2 regions of the Oryzomicrobium sp. genome follow, and region 2 is predicted to be linked to the other one. Evidence: predicted binding sites of a transcription regulator. Region 2 holds the regulator's gene; the other holds the start of a gene.

Region 1 (14,789 bases), on a different contig from region 2:
GGTCGATGATGGCGTTGGCCGCCACCACCTTGGGGAAGCGCTCGTTGACGATGCGGTTGATCTCGCCGTTGACCTGGTTCAGCTTGCCGACGGCCAGCAGTGAGATGGCGATCAGTAGGGCGAGCAGGGTGGCGAAGGCAATGCCAAGGCGCACACCGATGCGTAGGTTTCCGAACATAAGGGCTCCGATCAGAAGTTTGGGAATCTGGGTAAGGCGAAAACGAAGGGGGACTGTCGGATGTCAGTGGCTGGCCGGGCTGGCCGCCAGCGCCGGCAGGGCGTCGTGGCGGGCCGGGGCGGGCCGGCGTTGTTCCTCGGTGCGGCTGGCGATCTGCACCAGGGCCTGCACGTCCAGGATCAGGGCGACCTCACCGCTGCCCAGGATGGTGGAGCCGCCGATGCCGCGCAGGTTGCGGAAGAGGGCGCCCAGGGGCTTGATCACGGTCTGGAATTCGCCGAGCAACTGGTCCACCACCAGGCCGGCCTTCTGTCCGGCGATCTTGACTACCACCACGTTCTCCCGGACGGGCCGGGGGCCTTCGATGCCGAACAGGTCGCGCAGGCGGATGAAGGGCAGCACCTCGCCGCGCAGATTGATGACGTTGCGGGCGTCGGAATCGATCTGCAACTCCAGGCATTCCACCACCGCATCCAGGGGCACCACGTAGGCGGCGCGCCCGGCGCCGACCAGGAAGCCATCGATGATCGCCAGGGTGAGGGGCAGGCGGATGGCGAAGCGGGTGCCCCGGCCCGGTTCGGACTGGATGTCCACCCGGCCGCGCAGGGCGGTGATGTTGCGCTTGACCACGTCCATGCCCACGCCCCGGCCGGACAGGTTGGACACCTGGTCGGCGGTGGAGAAGCCGGGCTCGAAGATTAGGTGGTTGATCTCGTTGTCGGTGAGGGTCTGGCCCGGGGGCACCAGGCCCTTTTCCTGGGCCTTCTTGAGGATGCGTTCCCGGTTCAGGCCGCCGCCGTCGTCGGCGACCTCGATGACGATGCTGCCCGAGTCGTGGTAGGCGTTGAGCAACAGCCGGCCGCGGGCCGGCTTGCCGGCGGCGAGGCGTGCTTCGGCGGGTTCGACCCCGTGGTCCATGGCGTTGCGCACCAGGTGCATCAGGGGGTCGCCGATCTTTTCCACGACGCTCTTGTCGAGTTCGGTCTCGCCGCCCTGGATCACCAGTTCGATGTCCTTGCCCAGTTCCCGGGAGACGTCGCGTACCACCCGCTGGAAGCGGCCGAAGGTCTCGCCAATCTGCACCATGCGCAGGGCCAGGGCTTGGTCGCGGATGTTCTCGACCAGGCGGCTGACCACTTCGGTGGCCTCGCCCAGGTCGGACAGCCCGGCCTTGGAGGCCAGCAGGTTCACCGCCGAGCCGGCGATCACCAGTTCGCCCACCAGGTCGATCAGGCGGTCGAGCTTGTCGGCCTGGATGCGGATCAGCCGGGCCTCGGCGGCCTTCTTGTCGGCCACCTGTTTCTGCTTGGCGGCGGCGGCTTCCACCACTTCGGGCTGGACCAGCTTCTGCTCGACCAGGATTTCACCCAGGGGCAGGTGGGCAGGTGCCGCTTCGGTATCCGCCGGGGCGGCCTGGAGGGTCAGCCCCTCGTCCAGCTCGGCCTGGGTCAGGGCGCCGATGCGCACCAGGATTTCGCCCAGGCGCAACGGGTCCTCGGGCAGGGCGGCGATCAGCTCGATGTAGTCGTTGACGCGGCTGTTGGGCGGCAGGATGCGCAGTTCGCATTCGTCCCGGACGAAGTCGAATACCTGCTCGATCTCGGCCTTGCCGGCGCCGCTGCGGAAGCGGATCTCGAAGCCCAGGTAGCAGTTTTCCGGGTCCATCTCGGCCGCCGGGGGCATGGCGTCGGACAGGGTTTCCAGGCTGTCGATGCTGCCCAGGGTGGCCAAGTAGCGCAGGAAGTTGAGCGGGTCCATGCCGCTCTTCAGCACGTTCTGGCCGAAGCGCAGGGAGATGTGCCAGCAGTCGCTGCCGGCCACCGGGCCGCCGCCGGAGGCGTGCACCGGGTCGATCTTTTCGGCCGGGTGGCCGGCCGTGGCGCCCAGCCAGTCGGTTTCCAGACGGTGCTTCAGGTCCCGGCCCTCCAGGGCCAGATCGTCGGGCGGGGCCTCCTGGCCGGCCTCGAGCACGCCGATCAGGCTGGCCATGTGGTCAGAGCAGGCCAGCAGCAGGGCCACCAGGTCGCCGTTGGCCTGGATCTCGCTGTCGCGCATGCGCGACAGGACGCCTTCCACGGCATGGGTGAAATCCACGATGAAGGTGCATTCCACCGTGCCGGCCCCGCCCTTGACGGTGTGGGCGGCGCGGAAGATGCCGTTGATCAGGTCGTGGTCGGCCGGGTTGTCCTCCAGCTGGAGCAGGCCGGCCTCCATGGCGGCCACCTGTTCGCGGGCCTCCTGGGCGAAGACGGCGAGCAGTTCATCCATGCTGGGGTTCTCCTTCCCGGGCGGAAATGATCAGGGGGTCGCCGAAGTGGGCGGCCATGCGGTAGAAGTCGATGACCTCGCGCACCGCCGGGCTGTGGGCGACGATGCGGGCGGCGCAGCCCCGGGCGGAGGCCTCGCGCTTGGCGAGCAGCAGCAGCTGGAAACCGGCGGTGTCGATTTCGGCCACCAGGGAGAGGTCGACCTCCAGGTCCTGGCCGGCGTCCAGGGCCTCAAGCAGCTGGGCCTTCTGGGCGGCGGCGTTGTAGATGGTCATGTCGTCGGTGAAGGTCAGGCGCAGGGGGGCGGGCATGGCGGGCCTTGGCGTGCGTCGGTGGGGGTCAGAACAGCTCGACCTGGGGCGGGGCGCTGGCGGTCTTGCCGCCATCGGTGGTGGAAGCGTGGCCCAGGGCCTTGGCGTGGGTTTCGCGCTGGCGCTGCATCACGTATTTGCCGTACAGGTCGTTGAGGTGTTCGGCCAGGGGGCGGTAGGCCAGGGTCTCGTCGTCGGACTGGCGCAGCCGCTCGCACAGCAGCTTGGCGTGGGCCGCCAGTTCGCTCAGGGCTTCGCCGATCTGTTCGAGCTGCTGCCGGGTGACGTCCTGGAACTGCACGCTGGCCACGGCCTCGACGAACATCTGGGCCAGCTCGCCGCTGGACTGGCGGATGGTGCTGAGCACCACGGCCTCGCTGCGCATCAGTTCCTCGTAGCGGCTGCCCAGGTCGTCGAGCCGCTCGGCGAAGGTTTCCAGGGCGTTGCGCTCCTTGTCCAGGCTGGAGTTGGAAAGCTTGTCCTGGAACTGGGTGGCGATGGATTCGGCCACGCCGGAGATGCCCTGGTTGATCTTCTGTACCGCGGCCTCGGTCTCCGAGGACAGCTTGCGCACCTCGTCGGCGACCACGGCGAAGCCGCGGCCGGCCTCGCCGGCCCGGGCGGCTTCGATGGCGGCGTTGAGGGCCAGCAGGTTGGTCTGAGCGGCGATGTCCTTGATCAGGCCGGTGAGGGTGCCCAGCTCGCGGGCGTCGGTGACCACCTGGTTGACCCGGTGCTGGTCCCGTTCCGCCTCCTCCAGGCGGTTCTGGATATAGGAGCGCATTTCCGACATCAGGTGGGTGTTGTCGGAGATGCGGGCCTCGGCCGACTCGATACGCTGCGCCGCTTCGTCGGAACTGGCCTGGACGAAGTCGTTGAGGCGGGTCACCACATCGTCGATGGATTGCAGCCGCTCGGTGATCTGGTAGGCGGCGCCCTCGGTTTCGGCAACCACGTCCTTGAGTTGGCCGCGCAGCACGTCGTTGAAGGCGGGCACGCCTTCCAGTTCGGCCGCCACCTCGTCGGTAATGGTGCGCACGGCGCTGCCCTTGGCCGTCATGTCCTGGGCGGCGGTTGCCATGCCGTAGGCGTAGTCGCGGAAGAAGGCGATGGACACCAGGCGCTGGCCGAGAAAGGCCGCGGCCAGGATCACCACGGTGCCCACCGCGTCGCCCAGGGGTTGGGCGATGCCGAGGCCAGTCAGAAGCTGGTCGTGGAACCAGTCGTGGGCGAAGAAGACGATGATCGCCGCGCTCAGGGCCACGGCCAAGTAGACCAGGGTGATCCGTCCGAACAGGGACTGGGGCATCGGTAAAGCTCCTAGGCGGACAGGGGTTAGCGCAGCACCAGCTTGATGGTGTTGAGCAACTGGTCCGCGGTGGCGGGTTTGACGATCCAGCCCGAAGCGCCGGCGGCCTTGGCCTCGAGGCGCTTGCTTTGCTCCGACTCGGTGGTGAGGAAGAGGATGGGCATGAAGCGGCAGGCCGGCAGCTTGCGCACTTCCTTGATGAACTCGATGCCGTTCATGCCGGGCATGTTGAGATCGGTGATGAGCAGGTCGGCCTTGGTGCCGGCCTGGAACTTGCGCAGGCCTTCCTCGGCATTGGCGGCTTTTTCCACGGCGTAGCCGGCCTTGGTGAGGATGCTGGAGATGCTGAGCAGGATGGTGGCGGAGTCGTCCACCAGGAATATTGTTTTCATGCGCTGTTTCCCGTGAATGGAGCGTTCTTGGGCGGTGCGGGGCAGGAAGGGCAGGCCGCTTGCAGGGCGAATAATAGCGCCCATTTCCGGGGCGCCGGGGGGTGCCGGCCGCCTTTTTTCGTGCGGATTGCACGCCAACCGGAGTATGGCGGCGCTTTTGCTACGGAAATGTTGTTAGCGTAATTTGATTCCATAATTATGCATACAAAAACAGGCGGGTTGTTTTTCGGCTTGTGTTAGAATGGCGGACTCCGTACCCGGGGGCCGGAGGGCGTTTGCGCCCGGTGCTTCGGGCTAATCGAACACCCTCGCCCCAGGAATCGACGCGATGCCCCTGCCTCCTCCGTCCGCGCCGCGCCGGCGGATGCACCTCCGCCAGGTGGTGCTGGAAGGCTTTAAGCGTGACGATGGCCTGTGGGATATCGAGGCGCGCCTGACCGACACCAAGGACCACGACTACGCGTTGTCCTCCGGTGTGCGCCGCCAGGGCGAGGCAGTCCACGACCTGTGGCTGCGCCTGACCATCGATGCCCGCTTCTTCGTGGTGGATGCCGCGGCTTCCTCCGACGCCACGCCTTATATGGGCGACTGCGACCGCATCACGCCCGCTTATCGCGCCCTGGTTGGCCTGAACCTGTTCCAGGGGTTCCGTCAGGCGGTCAAGGAGCGTTTGGGCGGCACCCTCGGCTGTTCCCATCTCACCGAGCTGGCCCTGCAGATTCCCACCGCGGCCCTGCAAACCTACGCCAGCGAGATTACCGACAACGAAGACACCGGTCAGAAGCCTTTCCAGCTCGACCGGTGTCATGCTTTGGAGACCACCTCCCCGGTGGTCCGGCGCTACTATCCGCGCTGGTACCGGGGCGGCCTCCCTTCCGAGGCGGGGGCTTCCGCCTCGCTCTCGGCTGTTGCCCTGCAACAACCAGCGCCAGTTTCGGCCGCGGCGACCGGGGCCCGTTCCGCCTGCAAGGGCGAGGCGGGCAACGATCCGGCGCGCTGCTGCCAATCGGTCGGGTAGGAAGCGGTACCTACAGCTTTCGCCTGCATTTGCTCCGCAACTCAACTCAAGCAAGGAAATCGCATGAAGATCCACGAATATCAGGGGAAAGAGATCCTGAGAAAGTTCGGCGTGACCACGCCGCGCGGCACCCCTGCCTTTTCCGTCGATGAAGCCGTCAAGGCCGCCGAGGAACTGGGTGGCAAGGTGTGGGTCGTCAAGGCCCAGATCCACGCCGGCGGTCGCGGCAAGGGTGGCGGCGTGAAGGTCGCCAAGTCCCTGGATGAAGTGCGTCAGTACGCGAGCCAGATCCTGGGCATGCAGCTCAAGACTCATCAGACCGGCCCCGAAGGCCAGAAGGTCAATCGCCTGCTGATCGAAGAAGGCGCCGACATCAAGAAGGAATACTACCTGGCCGTGCTGACCGACCGCGCGACCCAGAAGGTCGCCGTGATGGCCTCCTCCGAAGGCGGCATGGACATCGAGGAAGTGGCCCACGCCACCCCCGAGAAGATTCTCAAGGAATTCGTTGATCCCCTGGTCGGCATCACCGACCAGCAAACCCTGAATCTGGCTCAGGGCATCGGCGTGCCTGCCGAGTCCGTCGCCAAGGCCCAGGCCGAGATCAAGAAGCTGTACCAGTGTTACATGGAGACCGATGCCTCCCTGGCGGAAATCAACCCGCTGATCCTGGAAGGCAACGGCAACATCAAGGCCCTGGACGCCAAGTTCAACTTCGACTCCAACGCCCTCTACCGCCATCCCGAGATCGTCGCCTACCGCGACCTGGATGAAGAGGACGCTGACGAGATCGAAGCCTCCAAGTTCGACCTGGCCTACATCTCCCTGGACGGCAACATCGGCTGCCTGGTGAATGGTGCTGGCCTGGCCATGGCCACCATGGACACCATCAAGCTGTTCGGCGCCGAGCCGGCCAACTTCCTGGACGTGGGCGGCGGCGCCACCACCGAGAAGGTCACCGAAGCCTTCAAGATCATGCTCAAGAACCCTAAGGTCAAGGGCATCCTGGTGAACATCTTCGGCGGCATCATGCGCTGCGACACCATCGCCACCGGCGTGGTCACCGCTGCCAAGGAAGTGAAGCTGTCCGTGCCGCTGGTGGTCCGCATGAAGGGCACCAACGAAGACCTGGGCAAGCAGATTCTGAAGGATTCCGGTCTGCCGATCATCGCCGCCGACACCATGGCCGAAGCGGCCGAGAAGATCGTCGCTGCGGTCAAGTAAGGAGTTATTGAATGTCCATCCTGATCAACAAAGACACCAAGGTCATCACCCAGGGCATCACCGGTAAGACCGGCCAGTTTCACACTGAGAAGTGCCAGGAATACGCCAACGGCAAGAACTGCTTCGTCGCCGGCGTGAACCCCAAGAAGGCGGGCGAGAAGATCTTCGACATCCCCATCTACGGTTCCGTCAAGGATGCGGCCGCTGACACCGGTGCCACCGTTTCCGTGATCTACGTGCCGCCCGCCGGCGCCGCTGCCGCCATCTGGGAAGCCGTCGAGGCCGACCTGGACCTGGCCATCTGCATCACCGAAGGCATCCCCGTCCGCGACATGCTGGAAGTGCGCAACAAGATGAAGGCCAAGGTTGCCGCCGGCGGCAAGGAAACCCTGCTGCTCGGCCCCAACTGCCCCGGCCTGATCACCCCCGATGAAATCAAGATCGGCATCATGCCCGGCCACATCCACCGCAAGGGCCGCATCGGCGTGGTTTCCCGCTCCGGCACCCTGACCTACGAAGCCGTGGCCCAGCTGACCGAAATCGGTCTCGGCCAGTCTTCCGCGGTCGGTATCGGCGGCGACCCGATCAACGGCCTCAAGCACATCGACGTGATGCGCATGTTCAACGACGATCCCGACACCGACGCTGTGATCATGATCGGCGAGATCGGCGGTCCGGACGAGGCTGAAGCCGCCATGTGGTGCAAAGCCAACATGAAGAAGCCGGTGGTCGGCTTCATCGCCGGCGTCACCGCCCCTCCGGGCAAGCGCATGGGCCATGCCGGCGCCCTGATCTCCGGCGGTGCCGACACCGCCGATGCCAAGCTCGCCATCATGGAAGAGTGCGGCTTCAAGGTGACCCGCAACCCGTCCGAAATGGGTCGGCTGCTCAAGTCCCTGCTGTAACATCGCGACTAGCCGGGGCCACGGGCCCCGGTGCGCGCAAGGGCGGGCCGTCGTGCCTGCCCTTTTTCGTTGTGCCGCGCGTTGTGCCCTGGACGGGCTCCGGCTTGTCCCCGTCCCTACGATTCCCCCTCGAACAGGCTTCGATTCCGCGTATGAGCGTCGCCCTCGACAACCCCGCCTTCTGGGCCGCCGTGGCCCAGATCATCATCATCGACATCCTGCTCTCGGGCGACAACGCCGTGGTCATCGCCCTGGCCTGCCGCAACCTGCCCCAGCGCGAGCGCCGCCTCGGCGTGCTGTGGGGCGTGGCCGGCGCCCTGGGGTTGCGGGTGCTGTTCACCTTCTTCGCCACCAGCCTGCTCGACCTGCCCTTCCTCAAGATCATCGGCGGACTGCTGCTGCTGTGGATCGGCATCAAACTGATCGTCCCGGAAACCGAGGAGGAGCACGACCTGCCGGCCTCCGAACACCTGTGGGGCGCGGTGCGCACCATCATCGCCGCCGACTTCGTCATGAGTCTGGACAACGTGGTGGCCGTGGCCGCCGCCGCCGAGGGCAGCCTGCCCCTGATCGTGTTCGGCCTGGCGGTCAGCGTGCCCTTCATCATCGGAGCCAGCCAGGGGGTGATGAAGCTGATGGACCGTTACCCGGCCATCATCATGGCTGGCGGCGGCCTGCTCGGCTGGGTGGCCGGCACCATGCTGGTCACCGATCCGGTGACCCATCCCTACCTGGACAAATTGCTCGGCGCCGAGGCGCCTGGCGCGCCGTTCCATCACTGGCTGGGTGGTGCTCTGGGCGCCGTGCTGGTGGTGGCCCTGGGACGCTGGCTGGCGTGGCGCCAGGACGTGCGCGCCGCAGAGGCCGACGAGGGCTGAACGGCGGCTGCCTCCCCGCCAAGAGCGGGGCGTAAAACAATGAGCGGCCGCGGTACCGGGCGCTGGGCCGCGGGTGAAGAGACTGGGAATTTTCCGGTGCGACGGAATGCACAGTGGCGCTCCCTCCCCGTTTGACGGGGCCGGAAGGGCGCTGCCACAATTCCGGCACGGCATGGGGCCGATGGAGCGGGGGAATATGGCGAAGCTGGTTCTTTCCATGGATGGTCTGGTGCTCAAGGAAGTGGAATTGAGCACGCAGCGCATTTCCATCGGCCGCAAGCCCAGCAACGACATCCAGATCGAGAATCTGGCCATTTCCGGCGAGCACGCCGCCATCGTCACCGTGCTCAACGATTCCTTTCTGGAAGACCTGGACAGCACCAACGGCACTCTGGTGAACGGCCAGCCGGTGAAGAAGGTGGTGCTGCAAAGCGGCGACGTGATCGAACTGGGCAAGTACAAGCTCAAGTTCTTCAATGCGCCGCCGGGGCCGGGCGACCCGGCCAGCTACGGCGAGGCCCTGGCGGTGGACAGCCAGGTGCCAGGGGGCGAGGGCAAGTCGACCGAGTCGGCCTTTGCCCGCAGCTACACGACCCGTGCCCAATCCTCTGCGCCTGCGGCGGCTGCATCGCAGCCGAGCGGTACCGCTCCCGGCGCGGCCACGGCCGGCGGCGCCTACCTCGAAGTGCTCAACGGCAACAACCAGGGGCGCCGGCTCGGGCTCGACAAGGACAAGACCACCCTGGGCAAGCCCGGGGTCCAGGTGGTGCTGGTGCTGCGCGAGCCCGATGGCTACGCCCTCCGCTACGTGGAAGGCCCGCACCACCCCCTGGTCAACGACCGGCCGGTGACTGCGCCGGTCCAACGTCTGGCCAATGGCGACATCATCGAGATCGCCGCTGTGCGCATGGCCTTCCGCCTCGGTTCCGGGAGCTGTGTGGCATGAAAGTCCGCGTGCTCGGCTGTAGTGGCGGCATCGGCGGGGGGCACTTGCGTACCACTGCCTTCCTGGTGGACCACGACATCCTGATCGACGCCGGCACTGGCGTCGCCGAATTGTCCCTGGCCGAACTGGCGGCCATCGACCACGTCTTCCTCACCCACGCCCACCTGGACCACATTGCCTGCCTGCCGCTGCTGCTCGACACGGTGATGGATCGCCGCGACGGCCGGCCGATCACCGTTCATGCACCCCAGGCGGTGATCGATACCCTGGCCCGGCACATCTTCAACTGGGAGGTGTGGCCCGATTTCGCCACCATTCCCGCGGCTGCTCCCATGCTTTGCTACGCCCCCATCGAGGCGGGCGAAGCCTGGTCCGACGGCACCCGGCACGTTACCGCCCTACCGGCGGAGCACACCGTGCCCACGGTCGGCTACCACCTGGTCGGCACCCGGGGCTGCTTCGTGTTCACCGGCGATACCACCCGCAACCCGGCCCTGTGGCCCTTGCTGAACGCCATTGCCGACCTGCGCGTACTGGTCATTGAGTGCGCCTTCCCCAACCGGGAGCGGCAGCTGGCCGAGCTGTCGAAGCACCTCTGCCCGGCCCTGCTGGCCGAGGAGCTGGTGCACTACACGGGGAGCGCCGAAGTCTTCGTCACCCACCTCAAGACCGGCCAAATCGAAGAAACCATGGCCGAGCTGGAGTCCCTGGCCGTCGCCGTGGCGCCGCGTATGCTGCGGCACAACCAGGCATTCGACCTGTAGCCTAGGGTGCCGATGTCCGGAGAAGCTCGCCGTGGTGCTGGCCGAGGCGGCAGACGAAGCCAGCGAAGGCCTCATGGCCGACTTTCACCTGACAGAGACCGAGCAGGTGGTCATCAACCAACACATCGTCACCACTATCCGTATGCTTGGAGCCTTGCTTGGCCCAAGCACCTGCACAACATTCCCTGAGTGTGCCGGGGCCACCATGAGCGCATGGGCGACAAGGGCGCCGATGAGCTGGTAGGCCCGTATGATGGGTATCGCCTCTCTCCATAAGCCGGCTATGTCCATGGGGGACGCAGTACGGGTACTCCTGTGCTTCAGTGACAACGTCTTCCTGGATGTTGTGCAATGCCCCTTACTTGGAAGCGAGAGGGGCGGAGTGACGTAGCACGTTAGGGATGTGACGGTTTACGTCACGTTTAGTGGTGAAAGTTACGAGGGGGCGTTTGGCATCGGATCGGAGCACCTTGTTCCAAGGGAATATTTCATGTTGATTCGTACTTGGCACGGAGACTGCATAAGGAAAAACAACCTCCCCGGAGGCCAATTTCTAAACGGAGAACTGTCATGACTATGATGAAGAAAGCCCAAGCCGGCTTCACCCTGATCGAACTGATGATCGTTGTGGCGATCATCGGTATTCTGGCTGCCGTGGCGCTGCCCGCTTACCAAGACTATATGGCGCGGGCCAAGGTTTCGGAAGTGGTGGTTCGCCTGGATGCGGCCAAGGCTTCTGTTGCTGAGTTCATTGCCACTAACGGAAGTCTGCCTACCGATGCTAATTCGGCTGGTTTTGATGTAACGAATAGCAAGTATGTTAGCGGGATGGCTTGGACTGCTGCTAATGGCATCGAAATTACTGTCCAGGCTACTGGTACCGGCTTGGATGGCCAAAAAGTTTATTTGGCACCCAGCGGTACTTTTAGCTCGGCGCTGACGTGGACGTGCGGGACCAACGCGGCTAATACGCTCTACAAATTCCTACCAAGCAACTGCCGTAGCGCTACCCCGACCGTTAGCGTGACGACTTGATGAATTCAGCAGTCCAAAAGCCCCACATCGGTGGGGCTTTTTTTTTCTTGACGGCAGTGTTGGTCATTTATCTGCTTGTGAGTAATCGAAGTGGATGGGGAACGGGCTTCTCGTGGCATGACGAGCAACGGTGGGCTCAACTCTGGCTGTTTGCTGGTGCATTAGCAGTTGTAGCTTGGCTTGTCCCCTCACAAGTTTCTCGGTGGTATTGGCGTGGCTTTGGCCTGATCCTGCTCTGTGTCGGCTTGGCGCCTTATCCAGGTTGGGCGCTGGCTGAAGTGGCCGTATTTTGTGGGGTTGCCGCTACTGCTTGGGCAGTGGCTCGTCTGCGCCGGTACGACCCGGCTCGATTCGATCAAGGTGCATCCTGGATCGTGCTGTTGATGTGCCTAAGCTATCTATGGGGTTTTGGCCTCGTGTACAGCCTGCAACTGGGTTATGGCGAAGCCTTGGAAATGCGGGATTTGTTTTCCGGTTATGCAAACCGCCGCTTTTTTTCTCAGACCCAAGCGCTGACTTTGCCACTCCTGGTGCTGCCCTTGATGAACCGGGAGTTCCCTCGTGCGATGCGGGGAGTCACCCTGGTAACAGCAATGGCCTGGTGGTCACTGGCCTTTGTGGTCGGGACGCGGGCAGTCTGGATGACTTTGCTTGGCGTGGCAGTGTGGAGCTGGTGTCGGTGGGGAAGTGTAGGGCGCCAGTGGGTCCGGTGGCAGGGGATCGTCGCCGCTGGAGGGGGGGGGCTCTTCTGGGCCGTATTTGTCAAGTTGCCGGAAAGTTTGGGGATTCCCCTTCTTACGGATAATGGCCGCTTGGCAACCGTCTCGTCTGCCACGGATTCTTCCGGCCGATTTGACCTCTGGCGCGACAGCTTCCACCTGATCGGCCAGCATCCCTGGGCGGGAATTGGGCCGATGCACTTTGCCGAGGCCCCAGGGTTTTCGGCGGCCCATCCCCACGACCTACCGTTGCAATTGGCGGTGGAGTGGGGGCTCCCTTTGACTGTGGTCGGGATTGCCTTGGTAGTGGCTGGGATGCGTCGACTTTTCCCCACCCCCGCCATGGCGGTAACTGACGATCCGGTGCGGGTGTGCTTGAGCGCAGCCTTGCTGACGGCTGTGGGCGTTTCCCTGTTCGATGGACTGCCGGTGATGCCTTATAGTCAGGTGCTACTGGCCGGGGTTATCGGTTGGGCCTGGGGCGTAGCTGATTCCGGTTCTCGTGGGACGGCGGTTTCCAATACTTGCCCGCGTTTGTGGTGGAGATGCGTGTGGAGTGGTGGAGCACTGCTACTGGCCTTTTTTCTCGTGTGGCTGGCGCAACAAGGCGCACCTCGGCTGGCTGCGCACGACGAGGCTTATATGGCCAAGTACCCTGGACAGCCCTTCAAGCCTCGTTTCTGGCAGCAGGGGATCATAGGTTTTTCTTGGGACGACCGTTACCCTGCACCCTGGTTCAAGAAGGCGCCGTCTCATCAGGCGCCAACGGCTAAGGTAGGAAATCCGGACTGATCACCCCACGCAGCACCACTTGCCCATCCCCCTGCCGTACCCGCTTGGTCAACCACCACACCGCGCCCTTCTTGATGCTCCACTCCGCCTCGTGCCCGCCAAGTAGCAGGGCGGCGATACGGCCTAGGGTCGGTTGGTGCCCCACCACCAATACCGCGTTTCCGTAAGTGCTGCCGTCTGGCCAGCCGCAGGCGGCCAGGACGTCGGCGACGTTGGCGTTGGGTTTCAGGGCGTTCAGGGTTTCGAAGGGCATTTCCAGTGCGGTGGCGGTCTGCTGGGTGCGGACCGCCGGGCTGGCGAGGACGCGCAGGCCTTTGGGGGCGTGGGCCTTGATCCATTTGGCCATGGCGGCGGCCTGTTTTTCGCCGCGGGGGGGGAGGCGGCGTTTCAGGTCGACCGGGCCGTCTTCGGCTTCGGCGTGGCGCCAGAGCAGCAAATCCATGATGACTCCCTCGCGCTGGGGCGCGTTCGGTTCGGTGGCAGGGGATGAAGCGGGCGCAAGGGTAGTCATGGCAGGTTATGGGGGTATTACGGCCGCATGGGGCCGGTCGGATTCGCCTTCAAGCGTTTCGTGTCAGCGGGGGCTATGGTGCCGTCTGCGGCAGCTCGCCGCGATTCCAGCGTGCAGGCCGATCCATGCGAATCCTCTTGCGGCTGCTGGGGGGCGCACAAAAGGGGGACATGTATTTGACTTGCCGCCCGTAAAAGCAAGCCACTTTCAACGTCGAGACTGTGGAAAGAAGAGCGCGCCGAGAGTGGCTTGAATGCAGTGGCCGAGAAAGCCCCAAGCATTAGGGAAAAGTCTTTTTGCATCTCTTCCAGCTCTCCGCGCCTCCGTGGTCTTTCCGTTGGAGGCGGTTCAGCAAGCCATCAATATAGTTCCATCCAAAGAGCAAAGCGGCGACGGCATCGCGTCACTCAAGCCGCACCGGTGCGTTGCTTGCGATGCAGCACCATTTTTTCCGCTGATTGCCTGACCGTCGATCACCAGCCTGGTGGCCGCCCGTATCAGCCGGCCGTGTTGGGGTTGTTTTTCGCACCGGACTTCTTCAATCGAGGCGGTTCCAGATTCGCCAGCGGTGCTACCAGCGTAGGCAGAATCAGGAACAAGGCATCGGCCCGGCCCTCCAGCCGGGCGATGGCCGGGGCGACGAGGGAATCGTCCGGGCGAGGCGCGCTTGCGCGCAGGTGGGCGATGCCTACCGCGCTGTCGTTGAGCTGGCCCAGGGCATCCTGCAAGGGTAGCAGGTGGCGGTTCCATACCTTGAGATCCCGGGGGCGCACCTGGGAGGCGAGGGCGTCCAGGCTGTAGCGCAGGCGCTTGATGGCGATGCGCAGACGGTGCCAGTCACTGGCCAGGGCCTCCGGGCGGTCGGCGGCGCCGGCGGCGTCTTTTTGCAGCCGGGCCAGGCGGCGCTGCACCGATTTTCCGGCGCGGCGCAGGGCGCGGCTGGTGACCGTTTCACGGCTCGCGCCAGGGGCGGCGTCCTTGCCGGTGGTTTTTCCCGGGAGCACCCCGGTTTGATCGGGCGGCAGCGCCAGGGTGGCGCGCAGAAAGCCGAGCACCAGATGGGTCGTGTCCGCTGCTGCCAACACTTGGCGGGCATGGGCCAGGGCCTGCCGCTCGTGGCGGGCCAGGTGGGCGAGCAGGCGCGCCAACTGGCGTGGGGGCTGGGCGGAAGAGGGATGGCGGCGCAGGTCGTCGGCCAGCACCTGCCATTCCCGGGCCGGCCCCAGGGCGTTGGCCAGGGCGGCCAGGGCCGGCTGCCAGTGGGCCAGGTAATCCGGTGGCAGGGCGTCGGCGAACAGGCGCAGGGCAGAGCGCAGGCGGCGCAGGGCGACTCGGGCCTGGTGGATGAATTCCGGATCGGTCGCCCCGGCACCCTTGCCGCCGTGGGCGCTGAGAAAGCCCGCCGCGTTGCGGTTGAAGGATTCCAGGCAGGCGAAGGCATAGCCGCGGAAGGCCTCCAGAGGCGTCGCGGCCGTCAGGTAGCCGTTGCCGCGCACCTTGACGGGAACGGGGCGTTCCTGGCGGTACAGCCGGTAGCCCC
Region 2 (14,789 bases):
GAAGCCGCCATTTAACCATGCCCTCCCGGCCGGCGGCCCCGCCGCCTTGCCGATGCGCCGGGGCGGTTTCCCTCCGCTCTCCTGATCCGACCATGACCCCAAAACTGGAAATCATCACCCGCCTGCCGCCCGCAGGCGTGGCGCGCAAGCCCGTGCCCCTGCTGTTCGTCCATGGCGCCTTCATCGGCGCCTGGTGCTGGGACGAGTACTTCCTAGCCTGGTTCGCCGCCCGGGGCTACGTGACCCAAGCCGTGTCCCTGCGCGGCCACGGCCAGAGCGAGGGGCACGACCACCTGGACTGGTGGAGCATCGGCGACTACGTGCGCGACGTGCGCTTCGTCGCCGCCGGCATGGAGCGGCCGCCGGTGCTGATCGGCCATTCCATGGGCGGTTTCGTCGTGCAGAAGTGCCTGGAATACGCCAAGGACGAACCCTGGCCGGCGGCGGCCCTGCTGGCCGCGGTGCCGCCCCACGGGCTGGCGGCCAGCACCATGCACCTGGCCCTGGCCCGGCCCGACCTGTTCGGCGAGATCAACCGCTACATGGCCGGCCACGCGGCCCATCCTGACCTGCTGGCCGACGTGCTGTTCGCCCACCCGATGGATGAGGCGCGGCTGGAGCGCTACTACGGACTGATGCAGGGGGAATCGTCCCGGGCGCTGTGGGACATGAGCCTGTTCGACCTGCCGCGGCTGTACGCGATGCGGGTGCCGCCCCTGCTGGTGATGGGGGCGGAGGCGGACCGGCTGATTCCGGCCGCCCAGGTGCGGGCCACGGCGGGGGCCTACGGGGTGCCGGCCCACGTCTTCCCCGACATGGGCCACGGCATGATGCTGGAACGGGACTGGCTCCAGGTGGCCGAGCACCTGGCCGCCTGGCTGGAGAGCCTGGAGCTGTGAGCCTCAGGCGGTGGTGTTGACGTTCTGGCCCAGGTGGTCCGGCAGATTGGCGGACTGAACGGGCTGGGGCAGGGCGGCGATCAGGGCCATGGCGCCCTGCTGCTCGATCTGCATAGCCTTCTTGAGCACGCTCAACTGGACCTGGTTGGTCTGGTTGAGGGTGGTCATGGCCGTGGCGGTGGCGGCAATGCTGGTGACGTCCATCGGACTCTCCCGATTCATCGGCCCCGGAGGGCGGCAAGCAAACAACAGACAACAACGTACGGCAACAACTTTATCATAGTCGATCCCGCCCGTGCCGGCCGGGGGCACGAGCCCCGCCGGCACGCACATGCCTACAAGGACACGCCATGATCGATGCCCTGCGCTACGGCCAAGATGCCGACGCCGTTTCCCTGGAAATCACCCGCCGCCTGATCGCTCTCGGGGCCGACTGGGGCAACCCCGCCCAGATGCGTGCCCTGGCCGAAGAGATGCTCGACGAGACCGCCCTGCACCGCATCCGCGAGCAGGCCGCCGGCGGCGACCATCTGGCCCAGGCCAAGCTCGACCTGTTCGGCCTGTCCGGGATCATGCTGATGACCATGGAGCACAGCGCCGACCAGGGCATCCTGGCCCACGGCAACGACGCCTGGAAGGCGTTCGCCCGGGCCCTCTGGCAGGCCAAGGACGGGGCCTGAGACGAAATTCGGAGCCTGGCCGGCCCGTACGCGGCGGCCCGAATCCGGACAATATCCGGGCGAAGACGCCGCCGAATGACCCTCCGCCGCCCGGGCGGGGAGAGCCGAAGGCTTACAGCGCCGCCAGCCGGTCGTGGCGGGCGAAGCCGACCAGGGGTTCGGCCAGGCCCTTGCCGCAGGCCAGCACCTTGAACAGTTCCCCCATTTCCGCCGGCGAGGTCAGCTTGTGCACCGCGCCGGTGGCGCGCAGCCGGGCGTTCTCGTCGGGCAGGGCGGCCAGGGCGTCGAGCAGCCCGCAGTTGTAGAGGAAGGCCGCCTGGCCGGTGTAGCCGAGCACGTCCAGGCCGCCGGTAAAGGCCGCTTCGGCCATGGCGGTGAAATCCACGTGGGCGGTGATGTCCTGCAAGCCGGGCAAAAAGAACGGGTCCGGGTGGGCGTGGTGCCGGTAGTGGCACATCAGGGTGCCGGCGCGGCGGTCCGGGTGGTAGTACTCCCGGCCGGGAAAACCGTAGTCGAACAGCAGCACCAGGCCGGCCTCCAGGCGCCGGCCCCATTCGCCCATCCAGGCTTCCGCCGCCAGGTTGATTTCCGACAGGTAGCCCGGCGCGATGCCGTAGTCCCCGGCCAGCCGTGCCGCGCCGGCGGCCAGCGCCCCGGCGGCGGGCCGGTCGGCGAAGGCGAAGCGGCCGTCCTCTGCCAGGGCCACGCCCCGTTCCTGGGGCCCGGTATCGCTCCAGCGCACCAGTTGCACCGGCATGGCGTCGAGCACCTCGTTGCCCAGCACCACGCCGCGCCAGCGTTCCGGCAGCCGGTCGAGCCAGTGCACCCGGGGCAGCAGGTGGGGGGCAGCGGCGGCGATGGTGTCGCGCTGGCGGGCGGCCAGCTCGCCGGAGACTTCCAGGATGGCGTAGGTGTCCGGCAGTGCACCCCGGGCTTCCAGGGCGAGCAGCAGGTCGGCGGCCAGCCGGCCGCTGCCGCCGCCGGCTTCCAGCACCTGGGGCGCGCTGCCGGCCATGCCCTGGGCCACCTGGACGGCGACAGCCTGGGCGAACAGGGGCGTCAGTTCCGGCGCGGTGACGAAATCCCCGGCCGCGCCGAACTTGTGGGCGCCGCCGGCGTAGTAGCCGAGCCGGGGGGCGTAGAGCGCCAGTTCCATGAAGCGGGCGAAGGACAGCCAGCCTCCGGCCTCGCGGATCGCCGCACGGAGCTGGTCGCTCAGGGCGTCGCTGGCGGCTTGGGCGTCGGGGGAGGGCAGGGGCAGGGCCATGGCAGGGATCGCTGGGGAAGTGGGACCGCGGAGGAGGGACGGAGAGGCGAAGGGAAGCGAAGTGTGAAATATTTCCTGGTGTGTGAAATTTTTCACGCCTTCCGGCGCTCGGGAAAAGGCCGGAATCATCGGGCAATCCGTTAAAATTCGCAAACTTAGCGCAACATACGGGACAAAGCCGAGGAAGCGATGCACGAATTGGCAGGCAAGGTGGTTCTGGTGACCGGGGCGGCCCGGCGGGTGGGGGAGGCGATCGCCCGCCGCCTGCACGGCGCCGGGGCGACGGTGGCGTTGCACTATCGCCACGCCGCCGCCGAGGCCCAGGCCCTTGCCGCCGAGTTCGAGGCCCTGCGCCCGGGATCGGCGGCCTGCCTGCAAGCCGACCTGCTCGACACCGCCAGCCTGCCCGGCCTGGTGGACGGGGTGCTGGAGCGTTTCGGCCGCCTCGACGGACTGGTGAACAACGCCTCCAGCTTCTTTCCCACGCCGCTGGGGGAGATCACCGAGGCAGCCTGGGACGACTTGGTGGGCAGCAACTTCAAGGCGCCCCTGTTCCTCACCCAGGCGGCGGCGCCGGCCCTGGCGGCCAGCCGCGGCGCGGTGGTCAACATCACCGACATCCACGCCGAGCGGCCTCTGGCGGGCTACGCCCTGTATTGCGCCGCCAAGGGCGCCCTGCTCACCCTGACCCGGGCGCTGGCCGTCGAGCTGGGGCCGGCGGTGCGGGTCAACGCGGTGGCGCCGGGGCCGATCCTGTGGCCTGAAGGCGACGATTTTCCGGCGGCGGCCCGTCAGGCCATCGTCGATCACACCCTCCTGAAGCGCGAGGGCAGCCCGGACGACATCGCTCGGGCGGTGTGCTTCTTGTTGGCCGAGGCGACCTACGTCACCGGCCAGGTCATCAACGTGGACGGTGGGCGCAGCGCCCACCTCTGAAATCGGGTGCCGCTGGCGCCCGTGAAAGAAGCAGCATCGTGGAATTTTCGAACAATTTCCTGCGCCTCAAGAAGAAGCTCGAGAGCCAGGTGGGCCGGGCCATCGGCGACTACGCCATGATCGAGGACGGCGACACCGTGATGGTGTGCCTGTCCGGCGGCAAGGACTCCTACACCCTGTTGTCGGTGCTGCTGGCCCTGCGCGAGCGGGCGCCGATCAAGTTCCGCATCATCGCCATGAACCTGGACCAGAAGCAGCCCGGCTTTCCCGCCGACGTGCTGCCCACCTACCTGGCCCAGCTGGGGGTCGAACACCGCATCGTCGAGGCCGACACCTACTCGGTGGTCAAGGAGAAGATTCCCGAGGGCAAGACCACCTGCTCCCTGTGCTCGCGCCTGCGCCGCGGCATCATCTACCGCACCGCCAAGGAGCTGGGCGCCAACAAGATCGCCCTGGGCCACCACCGGGACGACATCGTGCACACCCTGTTCCTCAACCTGTTCTTCGGCGGCAAGCTCAAGGCCATGCCGCCCAAGCTGGTGACCGACGACGGCGCCCACGTGGTGATCCGCCCCCTCGCCTACTGCGACGAGGCCGACATCGCCCGTTTCGCCCGGGGCATGGGCTATCCGATCATCCCCTGCAACCTGTGTGGCTCCCAGGAGAACCTGCAGCGGCAGAAGATCCGCGAAATGATGGCCGAGTGGGACCGCAAGTACCCGGGCCGCACCGAATCGGTGATGACCGCGCTGCAGAACGTGGTGCCGTCCCATCTGGCCGACAACGCCCTGTTCGACTTCAAGGGCCTGCGCCTGGGTATGGACCCGGCCGATGCCGACGGCGGCGACCTGGCCTTCGACGCCCCCGAGCTGCCGCCGGTGATGCCGGCCATGGACGCCGCGGCCTGGGCCCGGGCCGGCGGCGGCGCGGAGGATGGCAGCGATACGCCGCTGGGCAATTTTCCGCTCCCGGTCGTAGCACGATGACATGGGCGGCAACGTGGCAGCCGGACAATAAACGGTTTGCTACACTGGCCGCCAGACCGGTTCCGGGAGGAACCGGCGCCTGGCAGCCTCGCACACTAACTAAGAATCGACTGGGATCGACACTGTATGGGGGTGGCACGCATGTGGGCAAACCGGGGGGAACGCCATGATTAATCCAGTGGCGCTGGTACTGCATATCGACGTGGTGGGGTCGGCCCGCCTGGCCGGCAAGATCGGCCGGCTGGAGGCCCAGCACGCCGTGGACCGCTGCCTGAAGCGGGTAGAGCGTTCGGTGCTGGGGGCCGGCGGCGTCGTCGGCCAGTGCGTCGGCGGCCAGATGGTGGCCGGCTTCCCGTCCGCCGAGAGCGCCTGGCATGGCACCCTGGAGATGCTGGTGCGGGTGGACGACCTGCCTCCGGTATCGGGCATCAAGCTCGATTTGCAGCTGGGGCTGTGCGCCGGCGCCCTGGACGATGCCGCGGTGGCGCAGCGCGCCGCCCGCCTGGCCGACCTCTGCGTGCCCGGCCGGGTGGCCCTGGACGCTGGCACCCGGGAGATGCTGGCCCCCGACGAACAGGAGCATCTGGTGGAAGCGGATGGGGTGCCCGACGGCCTGGCGCCGGTCTATGTCTTCGATCCGGAAACCACCGATCCCTCCACCGCCATGCCCCTGACCGCCACCACCGTGGCCAACCTCAACGGTTCGGCCGGTGCCGCCCTGGGGCTCCGCATCGGCGAGCCGGTCCCGCCCGCCGGCAGCGGCCGTTTCTGCGTGCGCTACCGGGGCAAGGCCTATTTGCTCGACGAGGGCTCCGTGGCTCTGTCGATCGGCCGCGGCAACGGCAACGACGTGATCGTCACCGACGGCAAAGTGTCGCGCAGCCACGCCCGCATCGAGCGCCGCCCCGGCGGCTTCGTGCTGGTGGACCAGAGCACCAACGGCACCTACCTGGTCTGCACCGGGGGGCCGGAAATGTTCCTGCGCCGCGAGGAGATCATCCTGAACGGCGCTGGCCAGCTGGCCTTCGGCCATTCCACCACCGCCCCCGGGGTGGAGGTGGTGACCTTCGAGCACCTCTGATCCCTCGCTGGCCCCGGGCGTTTTCCGGGCGTGCAAGGCAAAAGGCCGATCCCGCGGGATCGGCCTTTTGTTTGTGTGCTTGATGAGGCGGGCCGGCAATGCAGCCCAGCCCGGTGCCGTCGCCTCAGCCTTTCAGGCAGGAGCTCATGAACTTCTTGCGCTCGTCGCCCTTGAGGGCCTTGTCGCCGGCTTCCTTGTTGCAGGACTTCATCTTTTCCTGCTGCGGGGTCGCCTTGCTGTCCTCGGCGGCGGTCTCGCCCTTGAGGCAGGAGCTCATGAACTTCTTGCGCTCGTCGCCTTTCAGGGCCTTGTCGCCGGCCTCCTTGTTACAGGACTTCATCCGTTCCTGCTGGGGCGTGGGCTTCTTCTCGTCGGCGGCCAGGGCGGAGCCGGCGGCGAGGGTGGCAAAGGTCAGGGCGACAGCGGCGGCTAGGGTCTTCATGGCACTTCCTCCAGAGGGGATGATGACGGCGAACTAGCTTACAGGTCTTCGTCCAACAATTCACGCTGCTGGCGCTGGATGAATTCTTCCATGCTGTCGATGCCGCGCAGCTGCAGGATGGTGTTGCGCACCGCCGCCTCAAGCAGCACCGCCAGGTTGCGCCCGGCAGCCACGGGAATGATGACCTTGCGTACCGGTACGCCCAGGATGTCCTGGGTCTGGGCGTCCAGCGGCAGGCGCGGGCTTTCCACCCCGGCCACCGGCTTTTGCAGGTGCACGATCAGCTTGAGCTTCATCTTCCGCCGCGAGGCGGTCTCGCCGAAGATGGTGCGGATGTTGAGCAGCCCCAGGCCGCGCACTTCCAGGTAATCCTTGAGCATGCCCGGGCAGCGGCCCTCGATGGTGGTGGGGGCGATGCGCGCCAGCTCCACCACGTCGTCGGCCACCAGGCCGTGGCCCCGGGAGATCAGTTCCAGGGCCAGTTCGCTCTTGCCGGCGCCGGAGTCGCCGGTGATCAGCACACCCATGCCGAGCACGTCCATGAACACGCCGTGCACCGCCACCGTGTCGGCCAGGCGGCGCGACAGGTAGATGCGCAGCAGGTCGATCACCGCCGAGCAGGGCTTGGGAGTGGCGAACAGGGGAGTGCCGGTGGCCTCGCAGGCTTCCTGGATGGTGGGCAGGACTTCCAGGCCGTCGGCGATGATGATCGCCGGCGGGTGGGCGGCGATCAGGTCGTCCACCTGCTGCTTGAGGCGCTGGGGAGCGACCCGCAGGGACCATTCCCGCTCGGCCACGCCGAACACCTGGAGGCGCTCGGGGTGGATCAGGTTGAGGTGGCCGACCACGTCGGCCCCGTAGTTGCCCCGCTCCTTGAGTTCCAGATGACGTTTGGCGCCGTTGGCGGCGACCCAGGTCAGGTCGAGCTTGTCGCGGTGGTCCTCAAACAGCTGCGCGATGCTGATCTGGCGCATGGGGTGCCCCGTGGATGAAGAGGTCGCGCAGGATGGTGGCGTCGCCGCCGCTGGCGAGCTGTTCGCGGAAGCCGCGATCGGAGAAGCGCTGGGCCAGTTCGGACAGGATTTGCAGGTGCTGCTCGGTGGCCTGTTCCGGCACCAGGAGCACGAACACCAGGCTCACCGGCTTGCCGTCGGGAGCGTCGAAAGGCACCGGCGCGGCCAGGCGCAGGAAGGCGCCGACGGCTTCCTTGAGACCCTTGATGCGGCCGTGGGGAATGGCGACGCCCTGACCCAGCCCGGTGGAACCGAGCTTTTCCCGGGCGAACAAGCTGTCGAAGACCGTGGCGCGGGCAATGCCGTTGCGGTTTTCGAAGAGAATGCCGGCCTGTTCGAAGACCCGCTTCTTGCTGGTCGCTTCCAGGTCTAGGACGACGTTTTCGAGAGGAAGGAGTTTGGCGATGAGCTCCATCGGACGATCCACGGAGACGTTGAACGGGCCAGCCTTGAATGCACGGTGCCACCGGTGTGGCGATGGGATTCGGAGCGGGCCGGGAGGAAATCGGGCCGGGGTCTCGGAGACTAAGGGCGAAACGTGGCCGGGAGGATACAGGATTTCCGGTCGTTGCGCTGACGGGGGCTGCGCCCCGGGCAGCGAGGGTCGAGGGGCCCGTGAGGGGAACAGTCGGCGGGCCCCCGCGGGGCCCGGCCGATCCGTTGGTTAGATCACTCGGCGACGGGGATGTTCTTCTCGTCCCGGTGGTGATCCTGGATTTTTTGCTTGTGCTTGATGACTTGGCGGTCCAGCTTGTCGATCAGGCTGTCGATGGCGGCGTACAGGTCGGAATCCTCGCTCTCGACGAAGATGTCCTTGCCGCGCACGTGGACGGTCACTTCGGCCTTTTGCTTCAGCTTCTCGACCGAGAGAATCACGCTTACGTCGATCACGTTGTCGAAGTGACGGATGACGCGGTCCAGTTTGCCGGTCACGTATTCACGGATCGCCGGAGTGACTTCCAGGTGATGCCCACTGATCTGCAGATTCATGGTTCTACTCCTTTAGAGGGACTTGCGGAGATTGGCAGCTGGAATGCCCATCCCCTCCCGGTATTTTGCTATCGTCCGGCGGGCGACGACAATGCCCTGCTGGCCGAGGATGTCAGCAATCTGGTTGTCCGAGAGAGGCTTCTTGGCGTTTTCCGAGCCCACCAGCTGCTTGATGAGGGCGCGGATGGCGGTGGCCGAACAGGCTCCGCCGGTATCGGTGGCCACGTGGCTGCCGAAAAAATACTTCAGTTCGAAGATACCCCGGGGTGAGGCCATGTACTTCTGGGTGGTCACCCGGGACACGGTGGATTCGTGCAGGTCGAGGATGTCGGCGATCTCGCGCAGCACCAGGGGGCGCATCGCCACCTCGCCGTGGTCGAAGAAGGCGCGCTGCCGGTCCACGATGGCCTGGGAGACGCGCAGGATGGTGTCAAAGCGCTGCTGCACGTTCTTGATCAGCCAGCGGGCCTCCTGCAACTGGCCGGACATGCCGCCGCTCTCGCCGCGGGTGCGGTGCTTTTGCAGCAGGTCGGCGTAGAGCCGGTTGACCCGCAGGCGAGGGAAGGCGTCTGGGTTGATGCTCGCTACCCACTGATTGCGCACCTTGCGCACGATCACGTCGGGGATGATGTAGCGGGTTTCCAGGGGCGCGTAGCGGGCTCCCGGGCGCGGGTCCAGGCCCATGATCATGGCCTGCACCGCCTTCAGCGTCTCGTCGTCGCAGCCGAGCTGGCGCTTGAGCCGGGTGAAGTCCCGGTTGGCGAGCAGGTCCAGGTGCTTTTCCGCCAGGGTCAGCGCCAGGTTGCGCACCGGGCCGGCGGGGCGGGCGCGCAGTTGCAGGGCCAGGCATTCCTGGGGACTGCGCGCGCCCACGCCGGTGGGGTCCAGGTTCTGCACGTGCTTGAGGGCGATCTCCAGTTCTTCCGGCTCGACCTCCAGCTCGTGGGGCAGGGCTTCGCCCAGTTCGTCCAGGGACTGGTCCAGGTAGCCGTCGTCGTCCAGGGCTTCGACGATGAAGCTGGCCAGGCTGCGGTCCCGGTCCGACAGGGAGGTCAGGCCCAACTGCCAGTTTAGGTGGTCCTTCAGACTGGTGACGGCGGCCTGGATGTCCTGGCCGTCGCCCTCGTCGTCCCCGTCGTTGTCGCGGCTGCCGCTGGGAAAGCTGCCCTCGGCGAACCAGCCGTCGTCCACGCCGGCGTCGCCACCCTCGGCGGTGTAGTCGCTGCCTTCACCGGATTCACTGGACTCGCCGTTCTCCCCGGATTCGCCCCGTTCCGCCTGGGCGTTGCCGTCGGCCGCCTGCTCGCCGCTGCTCAAGGCGTCGGCAAAGCCCGGCTCGGCGGGGCGGGCGGCGGGTTCGAAATCGTCCTCCCGCTCCAGCAGGGGGTTTTCCAGCAGGTATTGCTCGATTTCCTGGTTGAGCTCGAGGGTCGACAGCTGCAGCAGCTTGATCGACTGCTGCAACTGGGGCGTGAGCGCCAGGTGCTGCGAGAGCTTGAGCTGGAGGCTGGGTTTCATCGGCAGCGGCAACCGGCTGCTGCCTCATGGGGCGGCGCGGCGGCGGGGCGGTGGAGCATGGGCATGGAGCGGGTCGCGGTCACAGGCGGAAATGCTCGCCCAGGTAAACCTTGCGCACGTCGTCGTTGTGCACGATCTCGTCCGGGCGACCGGCGGCCAGCACGCGGCCCTCGTTGATGATGTAGGCCCGGTCGCAGATACCCAGGGTTTCGCGCACGTTGTGGTCGGTGATCAGCACGCCGATGCCGCGGGCCTTGAGGAAGCGGATGATCTTCTGGATTTCCAGTACGGCGATCGGGTCCACCCCGGCGAAGGGCTCGTCGAGCAGCACGAAGCGTGGATTGGTGGCCAGGGCCCGGGCGATCTCGACCCGGCGCCGCTCGCCGCCGGACAGGGCCACCGCCAGGGTGCCGCGCAGGTGGCCGATGTGCAGCTCGTCGAGCAGGGATTCGAGGCGGTTCTTCACCTCGTCCTCGGGCAGGTTCTGCAGTTCGAGCACGGCCTGGATGTTCTCGGCCACGTTCAGCTTGCGGAACACCGACGCTTCTTGGGGCAGGTACGAAAGGCCTTGATGGGCACGCTGGTGGATCGGCTGGTGGGTCAGCCGGGCCTCGTCCAGGTAGACCTCGCCGCCGTCGGCGGCCACCAGGCCCACCACCATGTAGAAACAGGTGGTCTTGCCCGCGCCGTTGGGGCCGAGCAGGCCGACCACCTCGCCGCTGGCCACGTCGAACGACACGTCGTGGACCACGGTGCGCTTCTTGTAGCGCTTTTGCAGGTTGTGGGCAGATAGGCGGCTCTGGCTGGCCGGCGCCGGCTGGGCCGGGGCGGTGGAGGTGAGGGTGGCGGCGTTCATGCGGTCATTCGTCATCGAGGCCGCGCACGACGCGGCGGATGATCTCCATGGAAAAACCCCGCTGGGCGAGGAAACGCATCTGTTTGGCCCGTTCCGCCGCATCCGCGGCGGGGGTGCCGAATTTCTTCTGCCAGACCGACTTGGCCCGGGACGACTCGTCGTCGGCCTGGGCCAGGGCGGTGGCGATGGTGGCGTCGTCGACTCCGGCCGTCGCCAGCTCCTGGCGCAGCCGCTGGTTGCCGTAGCGGCCGGCGCGCACCGTCACGCGCATCTCGGCGTAGCGGTCGTCCGAGAGCAGCTTGCGGGCGGCCAGCTCGTCGAGCAGCCGGTCCAGTTCCTCGCGGCTTTCCGCGTGGGGCGCCAGCTTGCGCGCCAGTTCGGACCGGGAATGTTCGCGGCGGGCGAGTAGGGCGACGGCCCGTTCCCGCAGGGAGCGTTCGGTCGGCGCCATGCGCTCCCGGGGCCGGCCTTAGGCCTCGGCCGGGGCCGCCACGCCGGTGGGCAAGGCGACGCCGACGGCGGCGCGGATTTTGGCCTCGATCTCGGCCGCGGTTTCCGGACGCTGGCGCAGGTACTCGCGCACGTTGTCCTTGCCCTGGCCGATCTTCTCGCCGTTGTAGGCATACCAGGCGCCAGACTTCTCGACGATCTTGTGGGCCACGCCCATGTCGATGATCTCGCCTTCCCGGGAGATGCCCTCGCCGTAGAGGATGTCGAAGATGGCCTCGCGGAACGGGGGCGACACCTTGTTCTTCACCACCTTGACCTTGGTTTCGTTGCCGATCACCTCGTCGCCCTTCTTGATGCCGCCGATGCGGCGGATGTCGAGGCGCACCGAGGCGTAGAACTTGAGCGCGTTGCCGCCGGTGGTGGTTTCCGGGCTGCCGAACATCACGCCGATCTTCATGCGGATCTGGTTGATGAAGATCACCAGGGTGTTGGTCTTCTTGATGTTGGCGGTGAGCTTGCGCAGGGCCTGGCTCATCAGGCGGGCGTGCAGGCCGGGCAGGGAGTCGCCCATCTCGCCTTCGATTTCGGCCTTGGGCACCAGGGCGGCTACCGAGTCGATCACCACCACGTCCACGCTGCCAGAGCGCACCAGCATGTCGGCGATTTCCAGGGCCTGTTCGCCGGTGTCGGGCTGGGAGATGAGCAGCTCGTCCAGGTTCACGCCGAGCTTCTGGGCGTAGCCCGGGTCCAGGGCGTGTTCGGCGTCGATGAAGGCGGCGGTGCCGCCGAGCTTTTGCATCTGGGCGACCACCTGCAGGGTCAGGGTGGTCTTGCCGGAGGATTCGGGTCCGTAGATCTCCACCACGCGGCCGCGGGGCAGGCCGCCCACGCCCAGGGCGATGTCCAGGCCCAGGGAGCCGGTGGACACGACCTGCAGGTCGTTTTCGACGTTGCCTTCGCCCATCTTCATGATGGAGCCCTTGCCGAACTGCTTTTCGATCTGGGCCAGTGCGGCGGCCAGGGCTTTGGCTTTGTTTTCGTCCATATTGGGAATCCTTTGCAAGAATGGCCCGATTATTGCACAAACCGGCCCGAGCCTCGCAGCCGCCGCCTGCGTCTCGGTCCGGTGCGGGGGTGGGCTAAAATGGCGCCTCGTGCATCCATCGGCGCCCCGCTCCTGGCGGGGCGCGCTGTTTTCCCCATGGCAGAACTCAATCCCCCCCAGCGCGAAGCGATCCGCTACCTGGACGGCCCCTTGCTGGTGCTGGCCGGCGCCGGCTCGGGTAAGACCCGGGTGATCACCCAGAAAATCGCCTACCTGATCGAGGAGTGCGACTTCCATCCCGGCTCCATCGCCGCCATCACCTTCACCAACAAGGCCGCGCGGGAGATGGAAGAGCGGGTGGGCAGCCTGCTCACACACCGCAGCGGCCCGTCGCCGCTGATTTCCACCTTCCACTCCCTAGGCATGCGCCTGCTGCGCCAGGAATCCCGGGCGCTCGGCTACAAGCCGGGATTTTCCATCCTGGATTCCACCGACTGTTTCGGCCTGGTCGGCGAGCTGACCAAGTCGGTGGACAAGAAGGTGGTGCGGGCGGTGCAGAGCCAGATTTCCAGCTGGAAGAACGCCCTGATCAGTCCGGACGGGGCTGCCAGCGTCGCCCAGGGCGAGACCGAGGCCCTGGCCGCCCGGGTCTACCGGGACTACGAGGCCACCCTGAAGGCCTACCAGGCCATGGATTTCGACGACCTGATCGGCCTGCCGGTACGCCTGTTCGAAGAACACCCGGACGTCTGCGAGCGCTGGCAGAACAAGCTGCGCTACCTGCTGGTGGACGAGTACCAGGACACCAACGCTTGCCAGTACCGGCTGTTGAAGCTGCTTACCGGCCCCCGGGCGATGTTCACCGCCGTGGGCGACGACGACCAGGCCATCTACGGCTGGCGCGGCGCCGACATCGAGAACCTGCGCGGCCTGCCGCGGGATTTCCCCCGGCTGAAGGTGATCAAGCTGGAGCAGAACTACCGCTCCACGGTGCGCATCCTCAAAGCCGCCAACACCCTTATCGCCAACAACGAGAAGCTGTTCGACAAGACTCTGTGGTCCGACCTGGGGCTGGGCGACCCGATTACCGTCACCGTGTGCAAAGACAACGAGCACGAGGGCGAATCGGTGGTGATGCGCCTGCAGGCGCACAAGTTCGAGAACCGCACCCGCTTTGCCGACTACGCCATTCTCTACCGCAGCAACCACCAGGCCCGCACCATCGAGCAGTACCTGCGGGACGCCCGCATCCCCTACCTGATCTCCGGCGGCCAGTCCTTCTTCGACAAGGCCGAGATCAAGGACATCACCAGCTACCTGCGCCTCTTGGCCAACAGCGACGACGACCCGGCCTTCATTCGCGCCGTCACCACGCCCAAGCGCGGCGTCGGCACCTCGACCCTGGAAGTGCTCGGGCGCTACGCCGGCGAGCGGCACATCTCGCTGTTCGCCGCCCTGTTCGAAGAAGGCTTCGCCCAGCGCGTCGGCGCCCGCCAACTCGAACCCCTGCTCGAATTCGGCGAGTTCATCAACCGCCTCGAATGGCGTGCCAAGAAGGAGCCGGCCGGCCCGGTGCTGGCCGACATGCTCGACGCCATCGGCTACGAGCGCTGGCTGTTCGACCACGAAGAGGTCCGCGCCGCCGAATCGAAATGGGCCAACGTCCAGGAATTCGCCGCCTGGCTGACCAAGAAGGGCGACGAGGACGGTAAGACCCTGGTGGAGCTGACCCAGACCATCGCCCTGATCAACATGCTGGAAAAGAAGAACGCCGACGGCGGCGAGATCGACGCGGTGCAGCTGTCCACCCTGCACGCCTCCAAGGGGCTGGAGTACAAGCACGTCTTTTTGGTGGGGGTGGAGGAGGGCATCCTGCCCCACCGCGAATCCACCGCCCCGGACAAGCTGGAAGAAGAACGCCGTCTGATGTACGTGGGCATCACCCGGGCTCAGCGCAGCCTGCACGTTTCCTACTGCGAGAAACGCAAGCAGGCCAAGGAATGGATTCCCTGCGAGCCGTCGCGCTTCATCGAGGAAATGGGCAAGGACGACCTGCGCATCTCCGGCGGCAAGCAGTCGGCGCCGCCGGAAAAGCAGGAAGTGAAAAAACGCTTCGGCAACCTCAAGGCCATGCTCGCCGGTGGCGGCACGGGCCCAGGGAGCGGCGGTTAAGGCGGCGCCAGACCGCCGATTACAACTTGAAACGCCTTGTCACGCGCCTGATGACATCGGAACGGTCAGCGGCCGCGTTAATGCACTCAAGGCCCGGCGCGGTGCACACACCAAGCACCGCCAGGACCGGAACTCAAGCAGTGCATTTTTCGTAGTGACCCGTTCAAGGAGTTTCATCATGCTGAAGATCGTTGCCGCCACCGTTGCCTCCCTGTTCGCCGCCGCCGCTTTTGCCCAGGCCCCGGCCGCCGCTCCCGCCACCCCGGCTGCGCCCGTCAAGGCCGAAGCTGCCGCCAAGCCGGAAGTGAAGAAGGAAGAAGGCACCAAGGTCGAGAAGAAGGCCGAAACCAAGCACCACGCCAAGAAGGCCCACAAGGCCGAAGGCAAGGAAGCCAAGCCCGCCGGTGAAGCCGCTGGCGCTGCTGCCCCGGCTGCCGCTCCCGCTGCCAAGTAA

What was found. The regulator sigma-54, encoded in region 2, starts transcription at its own class of promoters, with help from an activator protein. The targets are predictions, from matches to a motif close to TGGCACGCTTNCTGCTNA.
Region 1: the regulator sigma-54 is predicted to act here: its motif matches at 10,698-10,715, upstream of V7Z98_RS12335 (pilin).

Annotation. Positions count from the first base shown of each region.
Region 1 is NZ_DAISLS010000011.1:133,652-148,440, forward strand. It holds gene V7Z98_RS12275 (methyl-accepting chemotaxis protein) at 1-178, opposite strand, end outside; gene V7Z98_RS12280 (chemotaxis protein CheA) at 242-2,446, opposite strand; gene V7Z98_RS12285 (STAS domain-containing protein) at 2,439-2,756, opposite strand; gene V7Z98_RS12290 (methyl-accepting chemotaxis protein) at 2,785-4,065, opposite strand; gene V7Z98_RS12295 (response regulator) at 4,092-4,457, opposite strand; gene V7Z98_RS12300 (DUF2889 domain-containing protein) at 4,786-5,475, shown strand; gene sucC (ADP-forming succinate--CoA ligase subunit beta) at 5,539-6,699, shown strand; gene sucD (succinate--CoA ligase subunit alpha) at 6,711-7,604, shown strand; gene V7Z98_RS12315 (TerC family protein) at 7,757-8,482, shown strand; gene V7Z98_RS12320 (FHA domain-containing protein) at 8,679-9,428, shown strand; gene V7Z98_RS12325 (3',5'-cyclic-nucleotide phosphodiesterase) at 9,425-10,192, shown strand; gene V7Z98_RS12330 (hypothetical protein) at 10,224-10,436, shown strand; gene V7Z98_RS12335 (pilin) at 10,763-11,227, shown strand; gene V7Z98_RS12340 (O-antigen ligase family protein) at 11,227-12,738, shown strand; gene V7Z98_RS12345 (SixA phosphatase family protein) at 12,716-13,180, opposite strand; gene V7Z98_RS12350 (CYTH and CHAD domain-containing protein) at 13,747-14,789, opposite strand, start outside.
Region 2 is NZ_DAISLS010000004.1:13,145-27,933, reverse strand. It holds gene V7Z98_RS04390 (alpha/beta hydrolase) at 93-899, shown strand; gene V7Z98_RS04385 (putative motility protein) at 903-1,103, opposite strand; gene V7Z98_RS04380 (hypothetical protein) at 1,250-1,579, shown strand; gene V7Z98_RS04375 (class I SAM-dependent methyltransferase) at 1,692-2,846, opposite strand; gene V7Z98_RS04370 (pteridine reductase) at 3,036-3,782, shown strand; gene ttcA (tRNA 2-thiocytidine(32) synthetase TtcA) at 3,821-4,768, shown strand; gene V7Z98_RS04360 (FHA domain-containing protein) at 4,935-5,849, shown strand; gene V7Z98_RS04355 (PsiF family protein) at 5,974-6,291, opposite strand; gene hprK (HPr(Ser) kinase/phosphatase) at 6,330-7,265, opposite strand; gene ptsN (PTS IIA-like nitrogen regulatory protein PtsN) at 7,234-7,719, opposite strand; gene hpf (ribosome hibernation-promoting factor, HPF/YfiA family) at 7,974-8,294, opposite strand; gene V7Z98_RS04335 (RNA polymerase factor sigma-54) at 8,307-9,812, opposite strand; gene lptB (LPS export ABC transporter ATP-binding protein) at 9,892-10,668, opposite strand; gene recX (recombination regulator RecX) at 10,673-11,119, opposite strand; gene recA (recombinase RecA) at 11,138-12,163, opposite strand; gene V7Z98_RS04315 (UvrD-helicase domain-containing protein) at 12,320-14,335, shown strand; gene V7Z98_RS04310 (hypothetical protein) at 14,514-14,789, shown strand.